4 regions of the Bradyrhizobium sp. CCBAU 45384 genome follow, and region 3 is predicted to be linked to each of the others. Evidence: predicted binding sites of a transcription regulator. Region 3 holds the regulator's gene; each other region holds the start of a gene.

Region 1 (3,249 bases), on a different contig from region 3:
ATCGGGTTGTGACCGCGAAAATCCTCCCGGCCGTCCAGAACCGCACGACCAAACTCCGTCAACGACAGCCGGCTCCGGCGATAGGCGGCGTTGCGACCTCGCGCATCGCGTTGTGGGAGGGTTGCGAGTTTCGGATCGAGACCCGCAATCACCGGCATCGGGCCGGACGCGAGCCCTTCGAGCAGCGGGCCCAGCTCCATTGGTCGAACACACGCGTTTCGAGCAGCCCGTCCGGCTCAAATAGCTCCTTGGTGCGGTTGTGCCCGTTCGCGATCAGTCCGAGCAGTCGCGCTTCCGTCGCGCCAAGTCCGGTGATCGGAGACGGCAATTCTGCCAGCAATTCTTCCGTCGCTGGCTTCAGGAAAGGGAGCGCTGGAAAGTCCTGACCGAGCAATCCGAAACAGAGCTCCGGCGTTGACGACCGGTAGGCCTCCCAGGCGATGCGGGCGGCCTCGAAGTCGAACTCCGTGACATCCAACTGTCGGATGGTGTGATCGCGAAGCCTGGCACTGTGGGCTCCGAGCAAATCGAAATCGACTATTCGCAGCCTGGTACGCTCGGCCGCGTACGACTCGGAACGGAGATAGTCGAGGATCCAGATCAGTTGCAATTGATTGCTCGGGCTGGGATCAAACCACAGCTCGATCTCTTCGACACCGTAGGCTTTGCAGAACCAGACCTTGTGCGCGAGACCGCTCTGGGGCGACCGCGCAACCAGATCGGACCAACGTACCTCCCGCTCGCCCAAGAAAGAGCCTCTGAAAGAGCCTCCGGTGAGATACTGTTCAAGATGGTGCGACGTAGGCAGTGGTCCGGAGACGAATCGAAAGATCAGCGGGACGACCATGTCGGCGCGATCGGCAAAGGTGAGACCAACGCCGGACGAACTGGTCAGGATCACGCGCTTCACCACACCACCCGATCACTCCAACGCAAAAAGAGACGGGCACTGACGACGTCGGCAACTCAACGTCCCCAGCGCCCGCTCCTCGCGAAAAACTTCTCGCTTTAGGGCTTACTCGTCCGCCGGCTCCTCGCCGTCGGCGTCGCTCTCGGGCGTGCCGGCCAAAATCTGCTCGGAGATCAAGCCGGAGTTCTGGCGGATCGCGGTCTCGATCTTGGCGGTGATGTCCGGGTTGGACTTCAGGAACGCTTTCGAATTCTCGCGGCCCTGGCCGAGGCGCTGGCTGTCATAGGAGAACCAGGCGCCGGACTTTTCGACGATGCCGGCCTTGACGCCGAGATCGAGGATCTCGCCCATCTTGGAGACGCCCTCGCCGTACATGATGTCGAACTCGACCTGCTTGAAGGGCGGCGCCAGCTTGTTCTTCACCACCTTCACACGCGTCGTGTTGCCGACCACTTCGTCGCGCTCCTTGATCGCGCCGATGCGGCGGATGTCGAGGCGGACGGAAGCGTAGAACTTCAGCGCGTTGCCGCCGGTCGTGGTTTCGGGCGAGCCGTACATCACACCGATCTTCATGCGGATCTGGTTGATGAAGATCACCATGGTGTTGGACTTGTTGATCGAGGCCGTCAGCTTGCGCAACGCCTGACTCATCAACCGCGCTTGAAGACCCGGCAGCGCATCACCCATCTCGCCTTCGAGCTCGGCCTTCGGCACCAAGGCCGCGACCGAATCGACCACCAGCACATCCACCGCGCCCGAACGCACCAGCGTGTCGCAGATTTCCAGCGCCTGCTCGCCGGTGTCGGGCTGGGAGATCAAGAGCTCGTCGATGTTGACTCCGAGCTTGCGGGCATAGACCGGGTCGAGCGCGTGCTCGGCGTCGATGAAGGCGCAGATGCCGCCCTTCTTCTGGGCTTCCGCCACCGTGTGCAGCGCCAGCGTGGTTTTTCCTGAGGATTCCGGCCCGTAGATCTCGACGATGCGCCCCTTGGGCAGACCGCCGATGCCGAGCGCGATATCGAGCCCGAGCGAGCCTGACGACACTGCCTCGATGTCCATCGAACGGTCGTTCTTGCCGAGCTTCATCACCGAGCCCTTGCCGAACTGACGCTCGATCTGGGAGAGCGCGGCAGCCAGAGCTTTACTCTTGTCCATGGAAGATCCTTCGACGATACGCAGGGCAGTGGTGGACATTGGGTCGTGCTCCTTATGGCGAGGATTCGGGTGCGGGACAAACGATTGACGCGGCGGATCGTCGATAAAAACAATGTACACTATTTGTTCTACGTTCGCAATATGTTCTTTTCAGATTTGGAGGGGCTGGCCGTATTAGGACAGCGCCAGATTTGGGCTGCCCTCATCCGCCTTGGCGAATGTCGGAATCGAAAGGGGCCACCTCGCGGTGGCCCCTTGCCGGTTGCAATAATTGTTCGGGATCAAATTCCAGCCCCGGCCCACGTATTTCTACCGAGATCGTGGAGGATGTGAAGTCCGTTAAACTGCGGTGTTCCGGCAGGGGAACATCGGATGTCCTTATTTCCCGAAATGAGCTTTCGGCGCTCTTCTGACACATGATGTGTATCAAAGACGGAAGAGCCGTTCTGCCGTCATAATTTCGCAATTCTTCGGCACAGAACTTTTCTGTGGCCGCGGGCGTTTCTTTGAGAACGGCGCTGCCACAGTCGGGGATCGGGTCATGACGGAAGATGCGCACCACGATGCGAACAGGCGCAATCAGCTGCGCGCGGCCGCGCTCGAGGAGATGCTGAAGTTCGAGCGCAGGGAAAGCGAGTTCCGCAAGAAGGACCGCGAGGAGCGCGCCGCCGATCTGCATCTGCCCCTGGACGAGATCAAGGTGCACTAAGGATAAAGGCCACGCGAAACGAGCCGCTGCCTACTGTGCATGGGGTTGTTTTCGTAGCTATGGCGGCGCGTGCCGCTCGGTCGCTACATCAGCGCCAGCAGCACGATGCCGATCACCAACACCACGAAGCCAGCCGCCGTCGCGGCGGCGAATGACCGCTCAACCTTGTCCATGATGCCACCCCGCTGTCGGCGCGCCACGTATCCCCCATGGCTTCGCCGTGCGCGGAAAGTGTCGCCAACGCTTGTGTCTGAAGTTGTGCGCGGAGATGTCTGAATTGGGACGCGACTGCTCCAGCGTCGGTTTGCCCGGTGGACCAACAATGAGCCTCCATGCCCAGTCGCCGATCCGTCCTGTCAGGCTGTCGTAAGCTGAGCGGGCTACGGTCATTTGGCTATGGTGTTGCAGCCCAGCACCTCAGCCTCCAATAACCTTCTACCCGCCCGGCTCTCCCCTGGCGGGTTTTTTTTCGCGC
Region 2 (3,249 bases), on a different contig from region 3:
CCTTCAGTCCCGCCCGCTCCACGGCGGTGATGTGAACGAAGACATCGCGACCGCCGTCGTCCGGCTTGATGAAGCCGTAGCCGCGTTCGCCGTTGAAGAACTTGACCGTTCCCGTATTGGCCATCGGGAAACTCCCCCTCATTGCTCCTCCGTCGCAACGCAGACGCGCGTCGCGACATGACCGGGCCTTACGAAGCCCGGGAGAGCTGGCCATCCTCGGGCGGACCCATCGGTCCGACCGGGATCTTTCTTGGGCCTTCACTCCGCCGCAACCATTCGCGGAAGCGGAACGTAAAGCCAGTCACGAAAACAGCATAATACGGTTCTCTGCAGATTGACTACCGCTACTGCATATTTTTCCCATGAATGCCGGGGTGTTACGGCCTCGGCACCTCCAACCGGTATCTGGCAGCCCCGCCCTGGCCGAGTGGCATTTCCAGCTCGGGCAGGATCGTCCTGAGCTCGCCTTGCAGCGTGTAGGGCGGATTGACAATCAGAAGTCCTGTCGAGGTGAGGGCCGCGCCATCAAGTTGCGGCGCGACGCTGAATTCGAGGCGGAGACATTTTCCAGGCGTCTTTGCTGCAGCTGCGGTGCGCGCCACGTCTTGCGCCAGCGTATCGGTGGCGCGCCTGGACTTGGCGGGATACCAGATCACATAGATACCGGTCGGCCATTTCGCGAAGGCCGTGGAGAAGGCTTCACTCAGCCTTTCGAACTCGTCTTTCGCCTCGAAGGGCGGGTCGATCAGCACCAGCCCGCGCCGCTCCTTCGGCGGCACGAAAGCCGGCAGCGCCATCCAGCCGTCGAGATCGACCACGCGCGCCTGTTCGTCGCGCCGCAGCACGTCGATCAGCGCCTTGCGGGCTCTCGGCTCGAGCTCGCAGGCCACGAGGCGGTCCTGTGGCCGCATCAATCCGCGGGCGATCAGGGGCGAGCCCGGATAGGCCTTGAGCTCGCCCTTCGGATTGAAGGCGCGAACGATGTCCATGTAGGGCTTGGTCAGGGCCACTGTCTCGTTCGACAGGCGCGCCTGCATCAGCCGAGCGATTCCCGTCAGCCACTCGCCGCTGCGGCGCGCCTCGTCGCTGTCGAGATCATAGAGGCCAGCACCCGCATGGGTGTCGATGACCCGGAAGGCGGCCGGCTTGTCCTGCAAATAGGTGAGAATACGCGCCAGCACGATGTGCTTGATGACATCGGCGAAGTTGCCGGCGTGAAAGGCGTGGCGGTAGTTCATGGGCGAGATTTACGACATCGCGCGATGAAAGTAACTGTTGTCATTCCGGGGCGGCGCGACAGCACCGAACCCGGAATCCATTTCGCCATCGGCAATGGGCCCAGATGGATTCCGGGCTCGCGCTTCGCGCGCCCCGGAATGACGATCTGAAGACTAATCCTAACCCCCCCTGATCGGCGGCATCGTCACCTGGTCGCGGCGGCAGCTGCGGCGTTCGAGCTCCTCGCAGGCGCGAAATTGCAGGTCCTTGCTGAGGCAGATGCGAACCTCGGAGAGCCGGGTCCGGTTGCAGGTGACCGAGACGGCTGCGTTGCTCAGGCCCGGATTGGCCTTGATGAAGGCTTCTTCGACCTCGCCGGGGGCCACCGTCTTGGCCTGCGACAGCTCAAGATACTCGGGCGGAATCTTGATCGCGGCGCGCGCCTTGCGGATCGTCTCGAAGTAGTTGCGGCCGTCGAGCCCGGAGCAGGTGCCGTGCTTGTCCCACTCGTTGAAGATCAGGCCTGGCGCGGGCATCAGATCGAGCATCGAGGAGACGATGTTGCGGTTCAGCCGCGGTGACGGCCGTTGGCAATATTCCGGAAAGCCGCTCTCGTATTGCGGCCACAGCCCGTGCACCACAAAGGAATAGGGCCGTCCCTCGCACTGAATGTTCGAACGCCCGCCGCTGCGACCGCGCTCTGCCGCTTCCTCGCAGAAGGACGGTGACCACGACAGTGACAGCACATAGAAGTCGAACTCGCCGGGTGCGTTCTGCCGCTTGTCCTGGGCTCTCGCGCCACCCGCCAGCGAAACCAGCCCCGCCGCAAGGGTCAGCGAGATCAGGAGGCGGGAGAACGAATGCAATCTAAAATAAAACATAGCAACGCCCCTCAACTAGACTGTGCAATCAGCCTAGCAGCCATCCAGAACATTTCAAGAACAAATTTCGAGCGACCCGCGCAGGTCGCTTGATCGGGCCGAATCAGGCGCCTCGGTTTAAGGCTCTTCAGTTCAAGGCTTGGCGGCGCGGCAGGAGGGATTGTAGGCCCAGTTGCGGTCGAGCCCGACCACGCACCATTCGACACCCTGGCCGTAACCGGCAAAGCCGCCATCCTCGATGATCGAGAAGTGCACCCGGCGCATCTTGCCGTCAGTGAGCATGGCCTCGCCGGTGCAGTAGCGGCGCGGAATGTTGTCCGATGCCCAGGGGCGGAAGGCGGTCTCGTGAACGTTCGAAAATCCCGTGATCTGCAGCGGCGAATTCCAGAACGAGCTTTCCTTCTCCCAGAACTGGGTCGAGATCGTCGGCAGCGCCTTGTCGCACTCGGCAACGCGGCCGTCGTAGCGCGGTCCGCTCAGCCAGAAGTTCAGCTCGAGCGGATTGGCCGCCTTGGCCTCACCGAGCGACAGCGCTCCGAACATGAGGCCGAGGACGGCGGCAAAGCGGAACGATTTCGGGGAGGGGGCGCGCATGGGCAATCCGGACAGCTGGTCTTGCGGAGGCTGGACGGTGCCGCGAAGGCCGGGAGAGGTCAAGTGCAGCGCGGCAACACTCGGCCAGGAGTTGATCACAACGTCGCATCCGGCAGGCCTTCCGTTCTTTTCACCGCCGCGCCCGCACCGTAAGCTGGGGCCAACCAATCGGAGTGACGGGAATGCGAATCATTGCGGCTGCGGGCCTTCTTGCCAGCCTGGTTGTCTCGGGGATGATGGCGAGCCAGTCGGCGCGCGCCGATATCCTGCCGGTGCCGCCGTTCAAGGGCAACGACACCGGCGGCATCATCGCCTATTCGATGGCGACGCAGGTCGATGCGCGTCAGGTCGCGGTCGATCACTGCGCGCGCTATGGCAAGGTGGCGAAATTCCTCGCAGTGCAGGCCTATGAGGGCGGCTACATCTCGTTTTCCTGCCGCTGGGTGCCCTATGGCGCTGCCGACCGGCCGATCCGCACGCTCTACTAAGGCGCGTTCGAAACGCTAAAGCATGATCCGGAAAGGTGTGAAGCGGTTTTCCCTCGCGACATCAGCGG
Region 3 (3,249 bases):
TTGCACCGGGATGGTGATCGATCGGCCGCGTCTGGCGAGCCAGGGCGCGCTGGCGCTGACACGTCGCGGCGATGGCTTTGCCATTGCGGCGGCGAGGGCGAGAGGCGCAAACCGCCCCTGGTCGCCGGCGGCGGCCGGCGATGGAGATTTCGAAGGGACCCTCATGCCGCGGTCCGCAGCTCCGCGCGCCAAGGACGCAACACCGTCCGAGGCCGACCTTCAGGCCGAGGATTGAGGCATGATCCGGAAAAGCGCGGAGCGGTTCTCCGGCGCTACAAACGCGAAAACGCGTTTGCGCGGAGATCATGCCCAAATTAGGCCGGTTCAACCGATCGGCAGGCCCGGAGGTGTCGGCTGTCTGTCGGCGACAACTTGCGGCTTGTGCTCGCGCTCACCGAGCGGCAGGGTCACCGGCAGTTGCAGCACGGTTGCGCGCTGGCCTTCGACGAGCTGGGTCACCAGCACGTATTTGCCATCGGGGAATTCGATCGCGTCGTGATGACGATCGGGAATGTGCGGATCGACCTTGCCGAACTTGCCGACGCGCGAATTGATGGTGCGCGTCCAGATCCACCTGTTGTCGTAGCGGACGTTGTCGGCGAAGGCGAGCTCCGTTCCCGGCAGCAGGCAGACCGCGACCGACTTGTCGGCTTCGGAGGCGAAGCCGCGCGTCGAGGTGCCGCGGAAGGTTGTCGTGACGATCGTCTCGCCGACCTCTGCGGGACGCGTCGCGACGGCATGCAAGCTATAGTCACACATCGGGTGCTCCTCATCAGCGATAGAGCACCCGCGCCTCTTCTGAGGCGCAGGCCTCTATCAGAGTGGAAGCCTGCGATCATATGCCATGTTGGGGGCAAATCTGCGGCTTGAGTCTGCAGGCTGCCATCACAATTTCTTTTTCAGACGTCCGAGGAACAAAGACTGCTTCCGTGCATTCCGAGAGCTTCTTCGTTAGCGCCCAGCCGGTGCCGACCAACCCGAATAAGGCCAGGCTGGCTGCGCCCGTTGCCCGACGGCGTTGCGGGCATTGCGGAATTGTTCGTTCGTCGCCTGTGGCGCCCTGCGAACGTGATGCTGCGGCTGCGCAGCGAAGGTTTGCGACGCTGATATTGCGATCAGCGCGATCGCGACGGTGCTCAGAATAATCTTGCGCATGGCGGTCTCCTCGGTCTCGCAAGGCCTGCGAAGCGATGCGTGCTTCGTCATGGCGTGCCGGGGATGTAGCGCGGGAGAGGTGGCCGGATAATCAGTGCAAAACCAGAAAAACCAACCAGCCGGAGCGGACAATCGTCCGCTCCGATCTTGAGGGCGTGCTTGCCAGGTGGCGACGTGCGCCGCGTTCAGTATTTGCGGTACAGCCCGATCAGCTTGCCCTGGATCTTGACCCGGTTGGGCGGCAGGATCCGGACCTCGTAGGCGGCGTTTGCCGGCTCGAGCGCGATCGAGGCGCCGCGGCGGCGGAAACGCTTGAGCGTGGCTTCCTCGTCGTCGATCAGGGCCACCACGATATCGCCGGTGTCGCAGCTCTCGTTGCGCTGGATCAGCGCCATGTCGCCATCGAGAATGCCGGCATCGACCATGGAATCACCGCGGACTTCGAGCGCGTAGTGCTCGCCCGCGCCGAGCATGTCGGGCGGGACGCTGATGGTGTGGCTGCGCGTCTGCAAGGCCTCGATCGGCGTACCGGCCGCGATCCGGCCCATCACGGGAACTGCGACAGGGCGTTCGCCCTCATCGACGGGCGGGCTCGACATCGTGCGCACCTTGCCGAGATTGCCCTCGATGACGCTCGGCGTGAAGCCGCGACGGCTGCCGGCAGCCGCCTGGAGTTCAGGCAGCTTGATCACTTCGATGGCGCGGGCCCGGTTGGGCAGGCGGCGGATGAAGCCGCGCTCCTCGAGCGCAGTGATCAGGCGATGGATGCCCGACTTGGAGCGCAGGTCGAGCGCATCCTTCATCTCGTCGAAGGAGGGCGGCACGCCGCTTTCCTTCAATCGCTCGCTGATGAACCGCAGGAGCTCGTATTGTTTGCGCGTTAACATCTCGACCAAAATCCCCCTGACGATGTCGCTCGATTCCCAGACGCTGAATTCAGCAGTAAGCCGCTACATGCTCGAAACAAAGCATGAACGGACACTATATGTTCGATACATGTTCCACAACTGCTTAATTTACCGTGAACGCGACAAAGTTCGCGGGACGGTTGCGTCGGCGCGCTCACTCCGGCAGTCGCAACACCTCGCAAGGCGTGCCGGAAGCGGCCTTCGGTGCGAACGGCGCGCGCACGAGAAGTGCCTGTGCCGCAGCGAGATTCGCCAACAGTGAGGAATCCTGGTGGTTGACGGGAAGAGCGACGAGCGTGCCGTCGTCCCGCGTCTCCAGACGCGCACGCAGATAATCCTCGCGCTGGTCATTGGCCCCGAGGTCGCGACCGAGCACGGCGCGTTCGCGGCGATGATGAATCATTGAGCGGCCCGACAGCGCGCGAATCAGCGGCACCAGAAACAGGAAGCCGCAGACGTAGGATGACACGGGATTGCCGGGCAGGCCGATGACGCGCATCGGCCCGAGCTGCCCGTTCATCATCGGCTTGCCCGGCCGCATCGCGATCTTCCAGAACGCCATCGAGATACCTTCGTGCCGAAGCGCCTGCTGCACCAGATCGTGGTCACCGACAGACGCTCCGCCGGTCGTGATCAGGATGTCGGCGCCGGATTCGCGGGCGCGGCGGATGCCCGAGGTGGTGGCGGCAAGCGTGTCGGCGGCGACGCCGAGATCGATGGTGTCGGCACCCTCGCTGCGGGCGAGGGCGTGCAGGGCGTAGCCATTGGAATAGACGATCTGGCCGGGGCCGGGTGTCGAGCCCGGCATCACAAGCTCGTCGCCGGTTGCGAGAATCGCGACCTTAGGACGGCGATGAACGCTCAGCTGCGGATGGTTCATGCCCGCGGCGAGCGCAAGGTCCCGATCGGTCAGCCGTGCGCCCTTGCGCAGGAGCACGTCGCCCTCGCGGAAGTCGATCCCGGCCGGGCGAATGTGCCGCCCGGTGACGGCGGCTTCCTTGATCGTGATGCGCTTGCCGTCCGCGATGGTGTCCTCCTGGATCACGACCGCATCGGCGCCGGCGGGAACGACGCCGCCGGTGAAGATCCGGACAGCTTCGCCGGCACCGACCGTTCCTGCAAATGGGCGGCCGGCTGCAACCTCGCCGACCACCGTGAGCTGCGCATCAACCTTCGCAGCATCAGC
Region 4 (3,249 bases), on a different contig from region 3:
TCGCCGTGACCAGCGCAACATCAGGATCGGTCGCGACCTCGAGCAGATCGTGATTGTCCTTCAGCCGCCAGAGCAGCCGATAGAGGATCGCAAAGCGCTCGCGATCGCGATGCAGGATTGCCGATTTTGCGAGATCGACGAATTTGCCTGATACATTGAACGTGCCGTCATTCACTTCGAGGATCGGCGACGGTGCGGGCGGCGCAAACAACTCCGCTTCGCCGCCTTGCACGGCCCAGGTGACGTCAGTGGGCCGCACATGATGAAGCACGAGGCTGCGGGCGGCTTTGCGCCAGCCGTCGAAATCGGTTTCGCTGTCGAGGGTCATGTACTGCATCAGAATCCAAACCCCAATTGCGTTGCTTTCGGCTTGAATCGTTCGATCAGTCCGGCAGCATCGAGACGATGCGGCGAAGGGCGGTGATCGCTGAGAATGATGAACGGCAGCGCCTTGTGCCTGGGCACGTGCAGCCGCGCCAGGTCGGAGAGGCGGATCGTGGTGGTGCGCCGCGTCGCGATGATGCGCTCGACCGCCTTGGTGCCGAAGCCCGGCACCCGCAGCAGCTCCTCGCGGCTGGCGCGGTTGACGTCGAGCGGGAAGCGGTCGCGATGGCGCAGCGCCCAGGCAAGCTTCGGATCGATATCGAGCGACAGCATGGCGCTGTCGTCGACGATCTCGCCGACGTCAAAGCCGTAGAAACGCATCAGCCAGTCGGCCTGGTAGAGCCGGTGCTCGCGCAGCAAAGGCGGCTGCACCAGCGGCAAGGCGCGGCTGGCATCGGGGATCGGGCTGAAGGCGGAGTAGTAGACGCGCCGCAGCCGGTAGGAGCCGTAGAGATTGGCGCTGGTGTGGAGGATGGTGTGATCGTTCGCACTGTCGGCGCCGACGATCATCTGCGTGCTTTGGCCGGCCGGCGCGAAACGCTGCGGTCTTGCCTTTGTTTTTTCGTTACGGCCTTCCTCGGCCTCGTCGAGCTTCAGCCGCAGCCGGCCCATGGTGCGGCGGATCGCGCGCACGTCTTTCTCGGGCGCGAATTGCTGCAGGCTCGCGGCTTCAGGCATCTCGATGTTGATGGAGAGACGGTCGGCATATTTGCCGGCCTCCGCGATCAGCGCATCGTCAGCTTCCGGAATTGTCTTGAGATGGATGTAGCCGCGGAAGTGATGCTCCTCGCGCAGCTTTCGCGCGACGCTCACCACTTGCTCCATCGTGTAGTCGGGGCTGCGGATGATGCCGGAGGAGAGAAACAGTCCCTCGATGTAATTGCGCCGGTAGAAGTCCAGCGTCAGCTTGACCACCTCGTCGATGGTGAAGCGGGCGCGCGGCACGTTGGAGGAGGCGCGGTTGACGCAATAGAGGCAATCGTAATTGCAGGCGTTGGTGAGCAGCACCTTGAGCAGCGAGATGCAGCGTCCGTCCGGCGCGTAGGAATGGCAGATGCCCATGGCCGGCGCAGTCGAGCCCATGCCCTTGCCGTCGCTGGAATCCCGCTTCTCGGTGCCGCTGGAGGCGCAGGAGGCATCGTACTTGGCGGCATCCGCGAGAATTTCCAGCTTGCGTTGTATGTCCATGTTTGAATCTCTTTGATTCCGCTCATGAATCTTTGGCGCGCCAATTCGATTGACTCTTCGGCTGCCGTTAGCTTTATATTAGAACATATCATGAACAAATGAGCCAGCCGTTGGTTCTTCTTTTGAAAGCCACGGCATCAATCTTTGAGGAGCGGCGAGCATGAGCGGCGCACGCATGAGCGCGCTTGCGACCTTGCGCAGCCAGATCGAACGGATCGAGACGCATCACCACGACCGCGTCGCGCTCGGTCACGGCGAAGTAGACCGCGCGCTGAAAGGCGGGCTCGCGCGCGCGGCGATCCACGAGGTGTTTTGCGAAGGGCGCCAGGGCGCGGCCGCAACGGGCTTTGTCACCGGGCTTGCGGGCCGCGTCACGACGCAGCGGCCGCTGCTATGGGTGCGGCAGGATTTCTCGGAGATCGAGACCGGCGCGCTGTCGATGAGCGGGCTCGCCGAGCTCGGCCTCGATCCGCGCCGCGTGGTGATGGTGCGTGCGGCTGACGTGGAGAGCGCGCTGCGCACCTCGGCCGATGCGCTCGCCTGCGATGCGCTCGGCGCCGTCGTGCTCGAGCTCTGGGGCGAGATCAGACAGTTCGACCTGGTGGCGAGCCGCAAGCTGACGCTGGCTGCGCAAGGCTCAGGCGTCACTGGCCTGTTGCTGCGGATGGCGGCGCAGCCGCTGCCGTCAACCGCGGAGACGCGCTGGATGCTGCGCGCGGCGCATTCACCGCCAGGATCGGTTTGGGATGTCTGGGGCGCGCCGCGCTTCGATGTCGAGCTGTTGCGCAATCGTCATGGCCCGTGTGGCCGGTGGATCATGGAATGGAAATGTGATGAGCGCCAGTTCAGTGAACCGTCGGCGTATCCTCAGCCTGTGGCTGCCGCGCCTGCCCATCGACCGGATCCAGCGCTTCTTCAGCAGCGCCGGGCTGGGTAAGAATAACAATGAGCCGAACATTGTCGTCATCAAGGACGTCAATGCATTGGTAATCCATGCGCTGGACGAGGCCGCAGAGCGCCTCGGCCTGTATATCGGCCAACCGCTGGCCAATGCGAGGGCGATGTGCCCAGATTTGAAAGTGTTCGACGCCGATGTCGTGGCTGATGCGAAGACGCTCAGCGACATCGCCGATTGGTGCGACCGCTTCACCCCGCTGGTGGCGCTCGATCCGCCGCATGGGCTGTTCCTTGATATCACCGGCTGCGCGCATCTGTTCGGCGGCGAGGCTGCCTTGTTGCAGACGCTGGTCCGGGCGCTCGGTCGACAAGGCTTTGCCGTCAGTGCGGCCATCGCCGGCACGTCGGTCTGCGCGCGCACGCTGACGCGGCAGGCCACGGGCAGCATCGTTGCCGATGGCGAAGAGGCGGCGGCGATCGACCGGTTTCCGGTGTCCGCGCTCGGTGCGGACGAAGCGATCACCACCGGCCTGCGCCGCGCCGGCCTGAAAACCATCGGCGATGTCGCATCGCGCAACGCCTCCGAAATCACGGCGCGGTTCGGCGCGCGGTTTTCCACGCTGCTCGCGCATGCGCTGGGGCAGGGCGATGCGCCGATCAGCCCGCGCAAGCCGCTGCCCGATTACATCGTGGAAAAACGCTTTGCCGAGCCGATCGCGACCGACACCATGATCGCGATGACGCTGTCGCGGCTCGCTGACACGTTGATCGCGTCCATGG

The links. The regulator LexA, encoded in region 3, represses DNA repair genes until DNA is damaged. The targets are predictions, from matches to a motif close to TGTTCNNNNTGTGTTCNG.
Region 1: the regulator LexA is predicted to act here: its motif matches at 2,197-2,214, upstream of recA (recombinase RecA).
Region 2: the regulator LexA is predicted to act here: its motif matches at 2,145-2,162, upstream of XH80_RS23895 (ribonuclease T2).
Region 4: the regulator LexA is predicted to act here: its motif matches at 1,652-1,669, upstream of XH80_RS33660 (ImuA family protein).

What each region holds. Positions count from the first base shown of each region.
Region 1 is NZ_LBIZ01000008.1:166,015-169,263, forward strand. It holds gene XH80_RS01915 (hypothetical protein) at 149-910, opposite strand; gene recA (recombinase RecA) at 1,016-2,104, opposite strand; gene XH80_RS01925 (hypothetical protein) at 2,607-2,774, shown strand.
Region 2 is NZ_LBIZ01000112.1:93,704-96,952, reverse strand. It holds gene XH80_RS23905 (cold-shock protein) at 1-124, opposite strand, end outside; gene XH80_RS23900 (23S rRNA (adenine(2030)-N(6))-methyltransferase RlmJ) at 378-1,238, opposite strand; gene XH80_RS23895 (ribonuclease T2) at 1,398-2,099, opposite strand; gene XH80_RS23890 (hypothetical protein) at 2,232-2,693, opposite strand; gene XH80_RS23885 (hypothetical protein) at 2,876-3,181, shown strand.
Region 3 is NZ_LBIZ01000114.1:53,917-57,165, forward strand. It holds partial or broken gene XH80_RS26480 (ComEC/Rec2 family competence protein) at 1-235, shown strand, start outside; gene XH80_RS26485 (hypothetical protein) at 325-759, opposite strand; gene XH80_RS26490 (hypothetical protein) at 952-1,155, opposite strand; gene lexA (transcriptional repressor LexA) at 1,341-2,042, opposite strand; gene XH80_RS26500 (molybdopterin molybdotransferase MoeA) at 2,218-3,249, opposite strand, start outside.
Region 4 is NZ_LBIZ01000117.1:474,500-477,748, reverse strand. It holds gene XH80_RS33670 (UdgX family uracil-DNA binding protein) at 1-337, opposite strand, end outside; gene XH80_RS33665 (putative DNA modification/repair radical SAM protein) at 337-1,572, opposite strand; gene XH80_RS33660 (ImuA family protein) at 1,733-2,509, shown strand; gene XH80_RS33655 (Y-family DNA polymerase) at 2,406-3,249, shown strand, end outside.